DNA from 4 places in the Streptomyces sp. NPDC003456 genome. Region 1 is predicted to be linked to each of the others. Evidence: riboswitches for the same ligand, from Rfam matches in the RefSeq annotation. Region 1 holds a riboswitch; each other region holds the start of a gene.
What was found. Region 1 has a riboswitch for cyclic di-AMP ahead of ACFYWG_RS06050 (C40 family peptidase). Riboswitches for the same ligand answer to the same signal wherever they lie in the genome.

Region 2: linked by a shared signal. The riboswitch ahead of ACFYWG_RS27280 (M23 family metallopeptidase) and the one ahead of ACFYWG_RS06050 (C40 family peptidase) in region 1 are both predicted to bind cyclic di-AMP.
Region 3: linked by a shared signal. The riboswitch ahead of ACFYWG_RS16925 (NlpC/P60 family protein) and the one ahead of ACFYWG_RS06050 (C40 family peptidase) in region 1 are both predicted to bind cyclic di-AMP.
Region 4: linked by a shared signal. The riboswitch ahead of ACFYWG_RS32365 (transglycosylase SLT domain-containing protein) and the one ahead of ACFYWG_RS06050 (C40 family peptidase) in region 1 are both predicted to bind cyclic di-AMP.

Annotation. Positions count from the first base shown of each region.
Region 1 covers NZ_JBIAOK010000002.1:112,915-116,447, forward strand. Annotated here, with positions in the region: gene ACFYWG_RS06040 (ATP-binding protein) at 1-401, shown strand, start outside; gene ACFYWG_RS06045 (DUF6328 family protein) at 651-1,280, opposite strand; gene ACFYWG_RS06050 (C40 family peptidase) at 1,362-1,835, opposite strand; cyclic di-AMP (ydaO/yuaA leader) riboswitch at 1,839-2,051, opposite strand; gene ACFYWG_RS06055 (ABC transporter permease) at 2,806-3,533, opposite strand, start outside.
Region 2 covers NZ_JBIAOK010000006.1:633,831-637,363, reverse strand. Annotated here, with positions in the region: gene ACFYWG_RS27285 (aldo/keto reductase) at 19-972, opposite strand; gene ACFYWG_RS27280 (M23 family metallopeptidase) at 1,112-2,146, opposite strand; cyclic di-AMP (ydaO/yuaA leader) riboswitch at 2,158-2,314, opposite strand; tRNA gene ACFYWG_RS27275 (tRNA-Met) at 2,617-2,690, opposite strand; gene ACFYWG_RS27270 (dihydrofolate reductase family protein) at 2,817-3,533, opposite strand, start outside.
Region 3 covers NZ_JBIAOK010000004.1:158,425-161,957, reverse strand. Annotated here, with positions in the region: gene pcrA (DNA helicase PcrA) at 1-1,675, opposite strand, end outside; cyclic di-AMP (ydaO/yuaA leader) riboswitch at 1,990-2,164, shown strand; gene ACFYWG_RS16925 (NlpC/P60 family protein) at 2,172-3,356, shown strand; gene ACFYWG_RS16920 (hypothetical protein) at 3,434-3,533, shown strand, end outside.
Region 4 covers NZ_JBIAOK010000010.1:12,894-16,426, reverse strand. Annotated here, with positions in the region: gene ACFYWG_RS32375 (GNAT family N-acetyltransferase) at 1-109, opposite strand, end outside; gene ACFYWG_RS32370 (HAD family hydrolase) at 296-1,144, shown strand; gene ACFYWG_RS32365 (transglycosylase SLT domain-containing protein) at 1,108-1,911, opposite strand; cyclic di-AMP (ydaO/yuaA leader) riboswitch at 1,915-2,084, opposite strand; gene ACFYWG_RS32360 (polyprenyl synthetase family protein) at 2,593-3,533, shown strand, end outside.

The sequences.
Region 1 (3,533 bases):
CGGCGCGCGCCTACGTGGTGGACACGCTGGCGGAGTGGGGCCTGCCGGCGGACACGGACGTGTCCGACACGGTCCGGCTGATCATCTCCGAACTGGCCACCAACGCCGTCCAGCACACCTTCGGCCAGTCGCCCACCTTCACGGTGGACGTCGAGCTCGACCGGGACGAGCAGCTGACCATCGGCGTCACCGACAGCCACCCGCGCTTCCCCAGACGGCTGCCCGCCGCCGTCCAGCAGGACAACGGCCGCGGCCTGGTCATCATCCGGTGGCTGACCGCGGAGTGCGGCGGCAAGCTCCGCATCCGCCCGACCCGTGAGGGCGGCAAGACCATCTCGATCGAGCTGCCCTGGGTCATCCCGGCCCAGTCGGTACCGTCCGCAGGCCCGCAGGAACAGTAGGACGCCGGTTCCGGCGTTGCCCGGTCCCGACCACCCCGGAACCCGGCCTCGTCCGGTCCGATCCTTCCCCGGCTCCGGCCGGTCTCTCCAGGTCCGGACCTGCCCCGTCTCCGACGTCCCCCGACTGCCCTCTCCCGACCCCGGCCCCTGTACCTCCCTGCTGAGGCTCCGGAACCGTCCCTTGCGTCCCGTGCCGCTCTCTGGCCCCCTGAACCCCTCCGCTCTCCCTCGGCACGCCAGCCCGGCCGCTCAGCGGCGCCTGACCGGGGCCTCCCGGCGTTGCGGCCCGATGCGCCGCGTCGGCTGCGCCACCGTGCGCCGCCCGGGCCCGGGGACGGCGGGGGCGGGCCGGGGCGGATCCCCGGCGTCCTCGCGGGGAGCGGGGGCGCGGGCCTCCGCCCGCAGTCCCGAGCGCCGCACCAGCCGCGGCAGCAGCCCCCACAGGCCGGCGCAGACCAGGAACGTGGCCGCGCCCGCCCCGACGCCGCCCCAGCGGCCGGTCGTCACGTCCACCACCAGAAGCACCGAGCCGCTGAAGGCGAACACCAGCACGGCCAGGCCGACGGTCGCCAGGCGCGAGGAGACCTGCACGATGCGCGGCTTGGCGCCCTGCCGGAACAGCGAGCGGTGCAGGGCCGCCGGCGCCGTGAAGAGTGCCGCGGCCAGGACCGCCAGCAGCAGCGTGACGACGTAGGTGACGCGCTGGACCCCGTCGAGGTCGGCGAAGCGTGCGGTGAAGGCCAGGGACAGCAGGAAGGCGAACAGGATCTGCACGCCCGTCTGGGTGACGCGCAGCTCCTGGAGCAGCTCGACGAAGTTCCTGTCCGCTCGTTGCAGCGGTGTCTCGTTGCGAGCGGTGCAGGGGCGGTGCTCGGCCATACCCGCACGGGTAACCATCCGGGCCCGCTTCACGCCCCGGCGTGCGGCGGCGCGTCAGGACGCCGCCGCACGCCGGAGGGATCACTTCACGCGCCCGTACCAGACGCTCTTGGTCCAGATCTTCTGCAGTCGCACCACGTCCCCGGTCTTCGGGGAGTGCCAGAGCTTGTTCTTACCCGCGTAGATACCGACGTGGTACACGTTCTTGCCCGAGTGGAAGAACACCAGGTCCCCGGCCTTGCGGCTCTTGGCGGAGATGTGGCGCGTCTTGTTGTACTGCTGGGCGGCCGTGCGCGGGAGCTTCTTGCCCGCCTTCTTGAACGAGTACAGCGTCAGCCCGGAGCAGTCGAACCGGTGCGGACCGGTGGCCCCGTACTTGTACGGCGATCCCTTCTTCGAGGCCGCGATCTGGAGTGCCTTGGTCGCCGGGGTGGCTGCCGCGGCCTCGGACGAGAAGCCGGGCGCCACTATCGAGCCGCCGACGGCGGCGATGGTGAGAGCCGAGGCCGTACCGGCACGGGCCATGAGCGACGGGACACGATTGAGCGCAGTCATGCGCAACCCTTCGTCAGCCGCCTGTGAAGGATGACCTGTCGGATTCGGGCTGGCGAAGTTGCCCGGCCGCTGACGCGGCTTCACCCCAAGGGCTGCTCGGACCCGGTCATGGCGTGACCGTCCCGGCGACCCGTCGTGCTCGGGTCCTCCACTCCTGCCGATCCACTCCTGTCGACCGGTCATCCGGGCGGCGGCAGGACTCGGCGTCCGCCCGGATCGCCCCGCCGCTGCGGCGGGGGCTTGTCGTCAGTCAGGGATCTTGACTCATCGCTGTCCGGAAATCCCAACGGAACCGAGGATTTGTGTTGTTACTCACCACTCACCCGTTCGGGTGGACACGTGTGTGTTCGAGCCGGTGTCCACCCCTCCGTGGACGGTCCGACCAGCAAGGGAATGTCCGATTCCGCCCACCGGCCAGGTCCGCTGCGCAAGTTCGGCCACCCGAAATCCGCAGGCGCGTCTACTCCTAACAGGGGTACGTCGTTTGGTCGGTTTCAACTCGGAGCCGGACGCTCCGGCGACCGGGGCTCCACGGGATGCCCACCCGCCTCAACTGGCCGACTGCGGCGGAAGGGTGACGCGGGCCGTGCGCGCTTCGCCGGCCAGCACGCCCGGAGCCCGCGCCGGCGTCGCGGCGTTCAATTCCGCCTCGGGCCTTTGGTGCATCGGAGTGAGCGTGTCGCGCAGTGCGGCCGCCTCGGCCACCGGCATCCGGGCCGCGTGCGGTCCGCGGCAGGTGCCGCCGCGCTGCGCCGGGTTGATCGGTCCGACGGGTCGTCGGCGACCTCGAGGTAACGGCCGGTCAACTCCGCCTCCGCTCGGAGCGCGGGGAGAGCCGGGGGAGTCCGGAACCGGTGTGGCGGGGCGAGCGGTCGGCGTGCGCCCCGACAGCAGAGAACCGTGCACCCCCGTCCGCTACAGCGGGGGTGCACGGTCGTTCGGGTGCCGTCGCCCGGGGCGGCGGCCGCGGTCAGCCGACCGTCGCGAGGTCCCGGGAGCCGCCGGTGGGGGCGCTGTCCTTCCTCCGGGCCCGCAGCGCGTTGCCGAGCAGTACGGCCCCGAGCCCCAGCGCCGCCCACCACGTCAGGGTGAGCGCCGGTCCGGTCGCGGCGGAGCCGTCGAAGAAGGCCACCGAGCGCAGCAGCGAGGTCCCCGCACCGGGCGGCATCCACTGGCCGATCGCCCCGGCCGGCTCCGGGAGCATCTGCGGGGCCGTCGTGGCGCCGGAGAAGGGGTTGCCGATCAGCATCACCAGGGCTGCCCCGATGCCCGTGCCGGCCGGGCCGACCAGGGCGGCGAGCCCCGCGACGGCCGCGCCCACGGCCAGGGTGGACAGGCCGAGCACCGAAGCCTCCACCCACCAGTCGCCCGCGAGGGCCCCGAGCCAGCTGTGCGCGATCACCGCCCCGACCGCGCCCACCAGTGCGGACGCCACCAGCAGTGCCGTCACGGCACGCATGCCGCGCAGCCCCAGCAGGGTCACCACCGCACCGGCCGCGATACCGGCCAGGGCGAGGGGGAGCACGGCGGCGTTCAGCACCGCGCCGCGGGGATCGCTCGCCGGAGTGGGCACGACGTCGACCACCTTCACCCGGGTGCCCTCGGCGGAGGCCCGCTGGGCCACGGCCTGCTCCAGGAACTGGGCGACGGCCGGCCCGGCCGCGGACGCCGTGAGCAGTTCGGGCCCCTGGGGCGTCA
Region 2 (3,533 bases), on a different contig from region 1:
CCGCTCCCCCCGCTCCCGTCAGGCCGACGCCTCGTCGAGCCGGGCGGTCTCCTCGTCCGTCAGGGTCAGCCCACCCACTCCGACCAGCGCCGGCAGCTGCTCCACCGTCCGAGCGGAGGCGATCGGGGCGACCACGGTCGGGCGGGAGGCCAGCCAGGCCAGGGCCACCGTCGCCACCGGCACCCCGTGCGCCGCGGCGATCCCGTCGAGCGCGTCGAGCACCCGGCGTCCCTGCTCGGTCTCCAGATGCCTGGCCGCGCCCCCGGCCCGCGCGCTCTCGACGGTCGTGCCGGGCCGGTACTTGCCGGTGAGGAAGCCGGACGCGAGCGCGTAGTACGGCACGGCCGCCAGGCCGCTGCGCTGGGCGAGGTCCTGCAGCTCGCCCTCGTAGGTGTCGCGGGAGACCAGGTTGTAGTGGGGCTGGAGGGCCACGTACCGGGCCAGGCCCTCGCGGTCGGAGAACTCCAGGGACTCCCGCAGCCGCTCCGCGGAGATGTTGGAGGCGGCGATGTACCGCACCTTGCCGGCCTTCACGAGGTCGTCGAGGGCGCCGATGATCTCCTCGACGGGCACCTCGGGCCGGTCGTAGTGGGTGTAGTAGAGGTCGATGTGGTCGGTGCGCAGCCGCCGCAGGGAGGCGTCGGCCGCGGCCTTGATGGTGGCGGCGGACAGCCCCTGGAAGTCGGGGTGCTGGCCGGCCTTGGTGGCGACGACCACCTCGGAGCGGTTGCCGCGTGCCTGGAGCCAGGCGCCGAGGATGCTCTCGGACTCGCCGCCCCGGTTGCCCTCGGCCCACGCCGAGTAGACGTCGGCGGTGTCGACGAAGTTGCCGCCGGCCGCCGTGTAGGCGTCGAGGACGGCGAAGGACTGGTCCTCGTCGGCGGTCCAGCCGAAGACGTTGCCGCCGAGGGCGAGCGGGAAGACCTCGAGGTCGGAGGAGCCGAGCTTGCGCAGAGACGTCGTGGCAGTCATGCCCTGCGTCAACGACCGTGCGGAACAGCCCATTCCGGCCGCGGCGCAAAGGTCGGGCAAACCGGCGCCGGAAGAACCGGCAGCCCTGGCGTCGGGGGGTCGTCGTCAGGGCTGCCGGTGCTTCGCGGGCGCGGTGCGTCTACGGGTTCAGTCCCTTGCCCCGCAGCCACGCCATGGGGTCGATGCCGCTCGCGGAGCCGGCGGAGTGGACTTCGAGGTGGAGGTGGGCGCCGGTGACGTTGCCGGTGGCGCCGACACGGCCGATGACGTCGCCGGTGCTGACCTTCTGGCCGACGCTCACGCCGATGGACGACTGGTGCGCGTACCAGATCTCGGTGCCGTCATCGAGGGTGAGGACGGTCTTGTAGCCGTACGAGCCGTTCCAGCCCGCCTCGGTGATGGTGCCGCTGTGGACCGCCTTGATCGGCGTGCCCGTGGGGGCGGCGAAGTCGAGGCCGGTGTGGTAGCCGGAGGACCAGTACGCGCCGGCCTGACCGAAGGAGGAGGTGATCGTGTACGAGGAGGTCGGCAGCGTGTACTGCTTGGCGAGGGCGGCGAGGCGCTCGGCCTCGGCCTTCTTCTCGGCCTCCTCCTCCGCCTTCCTCTTCGCCTCGGCGGCCTTGGCCTCGGCTTCCTTCTCCGCCTTGGCGACGGCCTCCTTGGCCGCCTTCTCGGCGGCGGCCGCGGCGTCCTCGGCGGCCTTGGTGTCGATCTGGTCCTGCTGGTGCTCGACCTGGGCCATGATCCGGGCGCGCAGAGCCTCACCGGCGCCGTCGGCGCCCTGCTCGGTCTCGGCCACGGTCGTGGTGCCCAGGCTGCTGAGCGGAGTGGCGGAACCTTCGGGGGTGTCGTCGTCCGAAAGGAGGGAACCCACCGAGGGAAGGTCCGGGACGGAGATCGACACCGGCGGCTTGCCGGTCTGGGCGCTGGCCATGCCACCCGCGCCGACGGCGGCTATGACACCGACGCCGAGGACGGTGGAGCTGCGGGCGAGCCCTCCGCCGCGCTGCTTGGAGACGCGGTGCCGGCCACGGACGGGGCGAACGGACTCCGCGGTGGGGTTCCACTCCTGGAACGGGCCCTCGTCGGTGCGCTGACGGCCGAAGCCGAAGGTCTCGGGGTCGCGCTGGTCCGCCGCGAACGGGGCCGTGGGGGCAGGCCGGTTGGACGCCACGTGGGCGTGCTCCTTTCCTTCCTTCTCGCCTACCGGGTTAGCTGACGGGTTCGGAGCAGGAAGGTCTCCTACGCGCGTATACCAGCCGTGCTGCCACGGCGGCATCCGCCCGATTCACCCCAAGTGGTGGTTCCCCGGTTCCCTTGCGGGATTCGGCGCGTGCGCACGGAGCCGCCTTCTGTGACGGCTGGGACGACCGCGCTGCGTTATCGAACGTTAATGGATGGCGCGGTGCGTATTCCAGCGCTTCAGCTTGATCATTAACCTTTTTCGCGCGGACCAACCTGCCATGACCGGGGTGAATCGGGCGAGTTGACCGCCCCTCCGGCGACACAGGGGACTTGACGGTGTGTCAGTTGTTATGCGCAGCGGGGCGGTTCACTCACGGTGCGTGATGGCCGGTCAGGGGCCGGAGGGGGAAATACACCGAGGGCCGGAACCCTTGTCGGATTCCGGCCCTCGGCCTTCAGTAGCGGGGACAGGATTTGAACCTGCGACCTCTGGGTTATGAGCCCAGCGAGCTACCGAGCTGCTCCACCCCGCGTCGTTGTGTTCACCAGTGTACGCCATCCGCGGGACCCTCCGCGCACACCCCGGCCCGAGGCCGTCGCCGCCCCGCGCCGGTACGGTCCCGGCGGCGGCCGGGACGGCGGGGCGGCGGGGACCGCTGTCAGCTCAGCAGGTGCCGGTTCGGGGCCTTGGCCCGCTCCTCGTACTCGGGCAGGACGACGACCCGCGCTCCCCCGGCGGCCAGGACGCCGCTGCCGTCGGCCCCGGCGACGAAGGTGTCCGGCTCGCGCCAGGCCGTGACGACCCGCCGCACACCCGCGTCCAGGATCAGCCGGGCGCAGGGCGCCGGCCGCGAGGCGCGGCGGGCGCAGGGTTCGAGGCTGCTGTAGACGGTCGCACCGGCGAGCCTCGGGTCGGCCGGGTCGAGCTTGGCCAGGGCCGCCTCCTCGGCGTGCAGGACCGGGTCGCCGCCCTCGCGGGAGTGGCCGCGGGCCAGCTCGGTGCCGTCCGCCGCGACCACGACGGCCCCGACGCTGAACGCCGTGTCCGAGGGCGGGCACCGCTGTGCCAGTTCGCAGGCGGCGGCCAGCCAGTGGTGGTCGGCGGCGACCGGGAGCGGTCCGGTGCCGGGGGCGGTCGGCTCGTAGCGCATGAGGACGACGTCCTCGATCCGGCGGGTCTCCAGCAGCCGCAGGCGGCCGGAGGGGTAACCGCCCGGGCCGAACAGGCGGGGCGCGGCGGGGTGGCCGACGAAGAGCGGGGCGAGGACCAGCTGGAGCTCGTCGGCGAGCCCTTGGGTGAGCAGCTGGGTGTGGATCAGGCCGCCGCCCTCGACCATGAGCCGCCGCACGCCGCGTACGTCGTGCAGGTGGGTGAG
Region 3 (3,533 bases), on a different contig from region 1:
TGGCCGGCCCGGCGCCGGACTCCACGATCGTGCGGAGGTCCTCCATCAGCGTGTTGAACCGCTTGACGGCGTTGGTGGAGCGCGCGGCCATGCCGTACGCCTCGTCGACGCGCTTGAGCGCCTGCGGGAAGCTGATCTTCTCGCGCTGGGCGAGGGCGTCGATCATCGCCTCGGCGCGGTCGCCGATGCCCCGCTTGGGCACGTTGAGGATCCGGCGCAGCGGCACCGAGTCCTCGGGGTTGGACAGCACGCGCAGGTAGGCCAGGACGTCCCGGACCTCCTTGCGCTCGTAGAAGCGGACGCCGCCGACGACCTTGTAGGGCAGGCCGACGCGGATGAAGACCTCTTCGAAGACACGGGACTGGGCGTTGGTGCGGTAGAACACCGCGACGTCGCCCGCCTTGGCCTCGCCCGCGTCGGTGAGGCGGTCTATCTCGTCGGCGACGAACTGGGCCTCGTCGTGCTCGGTGTCGGCGACGTAGCCGGTGATGCGGGCGCCGGTGCCCGCGTTGGTCCACAGGTTCTTCGGGCGGCGGGACTCGTTGCGCTCGATGACGGCGTTGGCCGCGGACAGGATGGTCTGCGTGGAGCGGTAGTTCTGCTCGAGCAGGATCGTCGTGGCGTCCGGGTAGTCCTCCTCGAACTGGAGGATGTTGCGGATGGTCGCGCCGCGGAAGGCGTAGATCGACTGGTCGGCGTCGCCGACCACGCACAGCTCGGCGGGCGGGACCTCGGCCTCGGGCGGTACGTCGACGGGGTGCTCGGAGGTGCCGACCAGCTCGCGGACCAGGGCGTACTGCGCGTGGTTGGTGTCCTGGTACTCGTCGACCAGGACGTGCCGGAAGCGGCGGCGGTAGTGCTCGGCGACGTCCGGGAAGGCGCGCAGCAGGTTGACCGTCGTCATGATCAGGTCGTCGAAGTCGAGGGCGTTCGCCTCGCGCAGGCGCGACTGGTACATCGCGTAGGCCTGGGCGAGCGTCTTCTCGAAGCCGTCGGTCGCCTGGGCGGCGAAGTCCTCCTCGTCGATCAGCTCGTTCTTCAGGTTGCTGATCTTGGCGCTGAAGGACTTGGGCGGGTAGCGCTTGGGGTCGAGGTCCAGGTCGCGGCAGACCAGGGCCATGAGGCGCTTGGAGTCGGCGGCGTCGTAGATCGAGAAGGAGGAGGTGAAGCCGAGCTTCTTGCTCTCGCGGCGGAGGATGCGCACGCACGCGCTGTGGAAGGTCATGACCCACATGGCGTTGGCGCGCGGGCCGACGAGCTGCTCGACGCGCTCCTTCATCTCGCCGGCGGCCTTGTTGGTGAAGGTGATCGCGAGGATCTGGCCCGGGTGCACGTTCCGCTCGGCGAGCAGGTGGGCGATGCGGTGCGTGAGCACGCGGGTCTTGCCGGATCCGGCGCCGGCGACGATGAGCAGCGGGGAGCCGGCGTGGACCACGGCGGCGCGCTGGTTGTCGTTCAGCCCTTCCAGCAGCGCGGCGGCGTCGATCACCGGACGGGGGGCGCCGTCCCGGTAGTGGGTGTCCCGGTCCGGCGGCACGTCGAACTTCCCGCCGAACAGATCGTCCGGAAGCGGCTCCGGAGCGTGATCGTCCTCGGGCGGCGGCGGGGGCTCGTCCGCGGGGCCGCGCTGGGCCTGGAGGTCCGCCAGGAAGCTGTCGTCAAAGAGGCTGCTCATCGCTCTCCGAGTCTAGGGCGCCCCACTGACAGCCCGCCGCCACCCCGAGAACATCACCCCGGACCACGGCCGCCAGGGCCGGGCGGATGGCTCGTTGTCACCCAGCAGGACCGCATGATCACGGTCCGCTATGTCCGCAACAATTCCGGACAACTGGCGACCAAACCGCCGCGATCATTCACTCCGGGCAACGCTTCCGGGAAAGGTCACGAAAATGTATCGGGCATATCACCCATCAACCTTCACAGGGGCCACACGAGTTGGCTACCGTGCGATCAGGCCGCACGACCCTCTCCGGCGAACGTCGCCGGGCCGCGCGGCCTCCGCCGAGTCCGGTGTGCCGCAGCGGCAGCCGGAGCCGGGGACCCAACCGAGAACCCCGGGGTGAATCGGCCCGCCTCCGCATCCGGAGAAGGCCGTAGGGCAACCCTTCCGAACCACCCGCCCGAACCCGACAGCTAACCCGGTAGGCGGACGATGGAAGGAGTCGCCTCCCTTGGCGTCGCACCGCAAGTCGCGTCCCACCGGTTCGCGCGTGGCAGGCATACGGACCCCCGCCCTGGCAACGGCGGCCCTCACCTCCGTGGCCCTGCTGTCCCAGTCGGCCGATGCCGCACCCGAGGCCGACGACAAGCCCAGCCTCGAAGAAGTCGAGAAGAAGGTCGACGACCTGTACCGCCAGGCCGAGTCGGCGACCGACAAGTACAACGCGGCCAAGGAGAAGACCGCGAAGCAGCGCAAGCGCGTCGACACCCTCCTCGACGACGTCGCGCAGCGCGCCCAGAAGCTGAACGATGCGCGCGACAAGCTCGGCTCCTACGCCTCCGCCCAGTACCGCACGGGGGCCGCCGCCCCGGAGACGGCGACGTTCCTGCTCGCGGACAGCCCGCAGGACTACTTCGACCAGACCCAGCTGATGGACCGGATGACCGGCCGCCAGAAGGAAGCGGTCGACGACTTCGTCACGCAGCAGTCCGAGACGATGACCAAGCGCCGGGAGGCGACCGAGAGCCTCGAGAAGCTCACCGACGCGCAGGGCGACCTGAAGGCGGCCAAGGCGACCGTCCAGCGCAAGCTGGCCGACGCCCGCACGCTGATGTCGCGGCTGACCGCCGAGGAGAAGGCGCGGCTCGCGGCGATCGAGCAGGAGAAGCAGGAGGAGGCCGACCGCCGGGCCGCCGAGCTGGCCCGGCAGCAGGCCGCGCGGGAGCAGGCCGCGCAGGAGCGGGCGCAGCGCGAGGAGGCCACGCGGCAGGAGAGCGCTTCGCCGTCGGCGGACTCCGGCTCGTCCACCACGACGGCTCCGACGGACTCCTCGTACGCCACCAAGGCGGACAAGGCCCTCGCCTTCGCGCGCGCCCAGATCGGCAAGCCGTACGTCTGGGGGGCCGTCGGTCCGGGCTCCTACGACTGCTCCGGCCTGACCCAGGCCGCGTGGAAGGCCGCGGGCGTCGATCTGCCGCGCACGACGTACGACCAGGTCCGCGCCGGCACCACCGTCCCGGTGTCGCAGGCGCGGCCGGGCGATCTGGTCTTCTTCTACGACGACATCACGCACGTCGGGCTGTACATCGGCAACGGCATGATGATCCACGCGCCCAAGCCCGGCACCTACGTACGCGAGGAGTCGATCTACTACGACGGCGAGTCGGCCGTCCACAGCGTGGTGCGGCCCGCCTGAGCGGACGCGGGCGTTTTTGAGGGGCACGCGCGCGTGCCCCTCACCTCCCGCGCGGGTTGCTCTCTAGCATCGGCGCTATGTCCGGTCCCTCCCCGTTTGCCACCTGGTGGGCGACGTATGCGCTGGCGACCGGCACCGTGTCGGTCGGTCTCGACTCCGCGGGTCACGCGGTCCTCT
Region 4 (3,533 bases), on a different contig from region 1:
TGAACTCCGGTTCCATGAAGGGGTTGCGCGGAGCGTGGGAGGCGGCGCGCAGCGCACGCCAGTGCTCCCGCTCCTCTTCGCCGAGCTCCCCGGGCCCGGCCACACGTATGCGTCCACTGCTCAACCCGACCCCCCGATCAAGTCCCCCCTGGACACATGGAAGGTACCGCCCGGGACGGTCCCTCGGGTAGGTAACGGAGCATGTTGTTGCCAACCGGTGCAGAGGCCTTCAACCGGGCAATCGGTGTCCGCAGCACGATGAAACGAAGGGGTGCACTGTCCGTATTCTCTGATCATGGCCGCACCCCTCGCTTATTCACTCATCGCCACCGATCTGGACGGGACGCTGCTGCGCGGCGACGACACCCTGTCCGACCGGTCTCTTGCCGTGCTCGCGCGGGTGGCGGACGCCGGCGCCCAGCACCTCGTGGTGACGGGCCGCCCGGCGCCCAGAGTGCGGCCCCTCCTGGACGACCTGCGCTGCACGGGGCTCGCGGTGTGCGGACAGGGCGCGCAGGTGTACGACGCCGGCGCGGACCGGCTGCTGTGGTCCATCACGCTGGACCGGGAGCTGGCGGAGACCGCCCTGGGCAAGATCGAGGCCGAGGTGGGCCAGGTGTACGCGGCGGTCGACCAGGACGGTGTGGACGGCCTGACGCTCATCGAGCCGGGCTACCTCATGCCGCACCCGACCCTGCCCGCGGTCCGCGTCGAGCGGCGCGACGACCTGTGGTGCGCGCCGATCAGCAAGGTGCTGCTGCGCCACCCCTACCTGTCGGACGACGAACTGGCGGCGACGGCCCGTTCGGTGGTCGGCTCACTGGCGACGGTCACGATGTCCGGGCCGGGCACGGTGGAGCTGCAGCCGTGCGGGGTGACCAAGGCGACGGGCCTGGCGCTGGCGGCGGAGCACCTGGGGCTGCGGCCCGAGGACACCCTGGCCTTCGGTGACATGCCCAACGACATCCCGATGTTCGACTGGGCCGCGCGCGGGGTGGCGATGGCCAACGCCCACCCCGAGCTGAAGGCGGTGGCCGACGAGGTGACCCTGTCGAACGAGGACGACGGCATCGCCGTCGTCCTCGAGCGACTGCTGGGCGGGGCGGCTCAGTACGGGCCGTTGACGTTGTCGATCGAGCCGTAGCGGTCGGCCGCGTAGTTGCAGGCCGCCGTGATGTTGGCGACCGGGTCGTACGGGTCGAAGGGGGTTCCGTCCACGTGGTAGGCGGCGAAGGTCGGGTCGATGACCTGGAGCAGCCCCTTGGACGGGGTGCCCTTGGCCGCGTTCGAGTCCCAGTTGTTGATCGCCAGGGGGTTGCCGGAGGACTCGCGCATGATGTTGCGGTGGATGCCGTCGTAGGTGCCCGGGATCCCCTTCTGCGCCATGATGTCCAGCGCCTCGCGGATCCAGCCGTCCAGGTTGTCCGCGTAGGTCTTCGCGGAGGCCTGGGTGGCCTGGGCGACACCGCCGGCGGGCTTCACCGCGGGCGCGGCGGCCGGCTTCACGGCGGGCTTCTCGGCGGGCGCCGACGACGGGGCCGCCTTCTTCCCGGGGGTGGTGGCCTCGGCGCCCTTCACCTTCAGCTTCAGACCCGGGTGGATCAGCTTCGGGTTGTCGCCGACGGCCGCGCGGTTGTCCTTGTACAGCTGCTTCCAGCCGCCGGAGACGTCGTGGGTGTCGGCGATGCGGTAGAGCGTGTCGCCCTTGGCGACGGTGTACGTCAGCGACTTCGCGGGCTGGGCGGCCTGCGGCAGGACGTGCGCGGCGGGCGCGCTCTGCGGCTCGGCGGCGACGGCGTGGGCCGCGCCGAGGAGCGGCAGGGTCAGGGCCGCCCCGCCGGTGCCGGCTGCGACGACACCACGGGTGATCGGGTTCATGCGGGCGCGACGGTGCTTGCCTCGTCCGGGCATGGCGATGTTCCTCTCCGGCGCCTGCGAGGTGAGCTGTCGGGTTCGGGCCGGGAGGTGCCCGGCCGCGTGCGGCACCGTGTGCCGTGCGCGGCTTCACCCCGAGCCGTTCCGCGGTGCGGACCGGCGACGTACCTGGGTCCCCCGCTCCTGCCCTGCGTGAGTGAGTCGGTTGATGGGTGTCCGGGCGGTGGCAGGATTCGGCGTCCGCCGGACAGGGCGGGAACGTATGCGAGAGCACATGTCGGGAACAAGCACCGGAGTCACATATGACGCTTGTTGACCTTGGTCGACCGGTATGGGGCAGCTTGATCCTTTGCATTGGCCAAGGCTCAACTCGCGTGCCGGGAAAGGGCGTAGGAGCGGCGGTCTGCCACGGGCCGTGAAAGGGTGGGCGTGATTCAACTCACTGATCACGCCTGGTGGAGCAAATTCCGCAAACGGCGATTCGCTTACTCATAAGGGCAAATCAGGCATAGGTCACTACCTCCGGGTAAGGCGATAAATGTCTGCTCATATGACCTGATCGAAAACATTGCGGTCGTGATCGGATACCACCCGGCCTGTAACCATGGGCGCTGGCGGTGATCGAAACGTGACCGGATACGCTGACTCGAGTGAGGGCAGCGACCTATCGACAATCCGCGTAAGCACCGGCAGACACCAGCAGACAGGAGACCCCTCGTGACCGACGTCGGGCCGTTCGGGCTGAGCGTGCGGGACCAGGCTCTGGAAGCCGATGTCCAGGCCGGACTGACGGCTGTCGAGGAAGGCTTGCTCGAGGCCACCAAGAGCGAGGTGCCCTTCATCACGGAGGCCGCCCAGCACTTGGTGCGCGCCGGCGGCAAGCGGTTCAGGCCGCTGCTCGTGATGCTCGCCGCCCAGTTCGGCGACCGGTACGCGCCGGGGATCGTGCCCTCGGCCGTCGTCGTGGAGCTGACCCACCTCGCCACGCTGTACCACGACGACGTGATGGACGAGGCCGCCGTGCGCCGCGGCGTCGCGAGCGCGAACACCCGCTGGGGCAACTCCGTCGCGGTCCTCACCGGCGACTTCCTCTTCGCCCGCGCCTCGCACATCCTGGCCGACCTCGGCCCGGAGGCCGTGCGGGTGCAGGCCGAGGCGTTCGAACGGCTGGTGACCGGCCAGATCCTGGAGACCGCCGGACCGCAGGACGGCCGCGATCCCGTCGAGCACTACCTCGACGTGCTGGGCGGCAAGACCGGCTCGCTCGTCGCCGTCTCGTGCCGGTTCGGCGCGATGATGTCCGGCGCCGACGAGGGGGTCGTGCACGTCCTGACCCAGTACGGCGAGCGGCTCGGTGTCGCCTTCCAGCTCGCGGACGACGTCCTGGACATCGCCTCCGACTCCCACGAGTCCGGCAAGACCCCCGGCACCGACCTGCGCGAGGGCATCCCCACCCTGCCGGTGCTCCGGCTGCGCGAGCGGGCCGCCCGGCTCGGCCTCGCCGAGGACGTCGCCCTGTGCGAACTGCTCGACTCCGACCTCACCGACGACGCCCGGCACGCCGAGGCGCTGCGGCGCCTGCGCGCCCACCCGGCGCTGGAGCAGGCCCGCCAGGACACCGTCCGCTACGCCCGGGACGCCCGCTCGGCGCTGGCGCC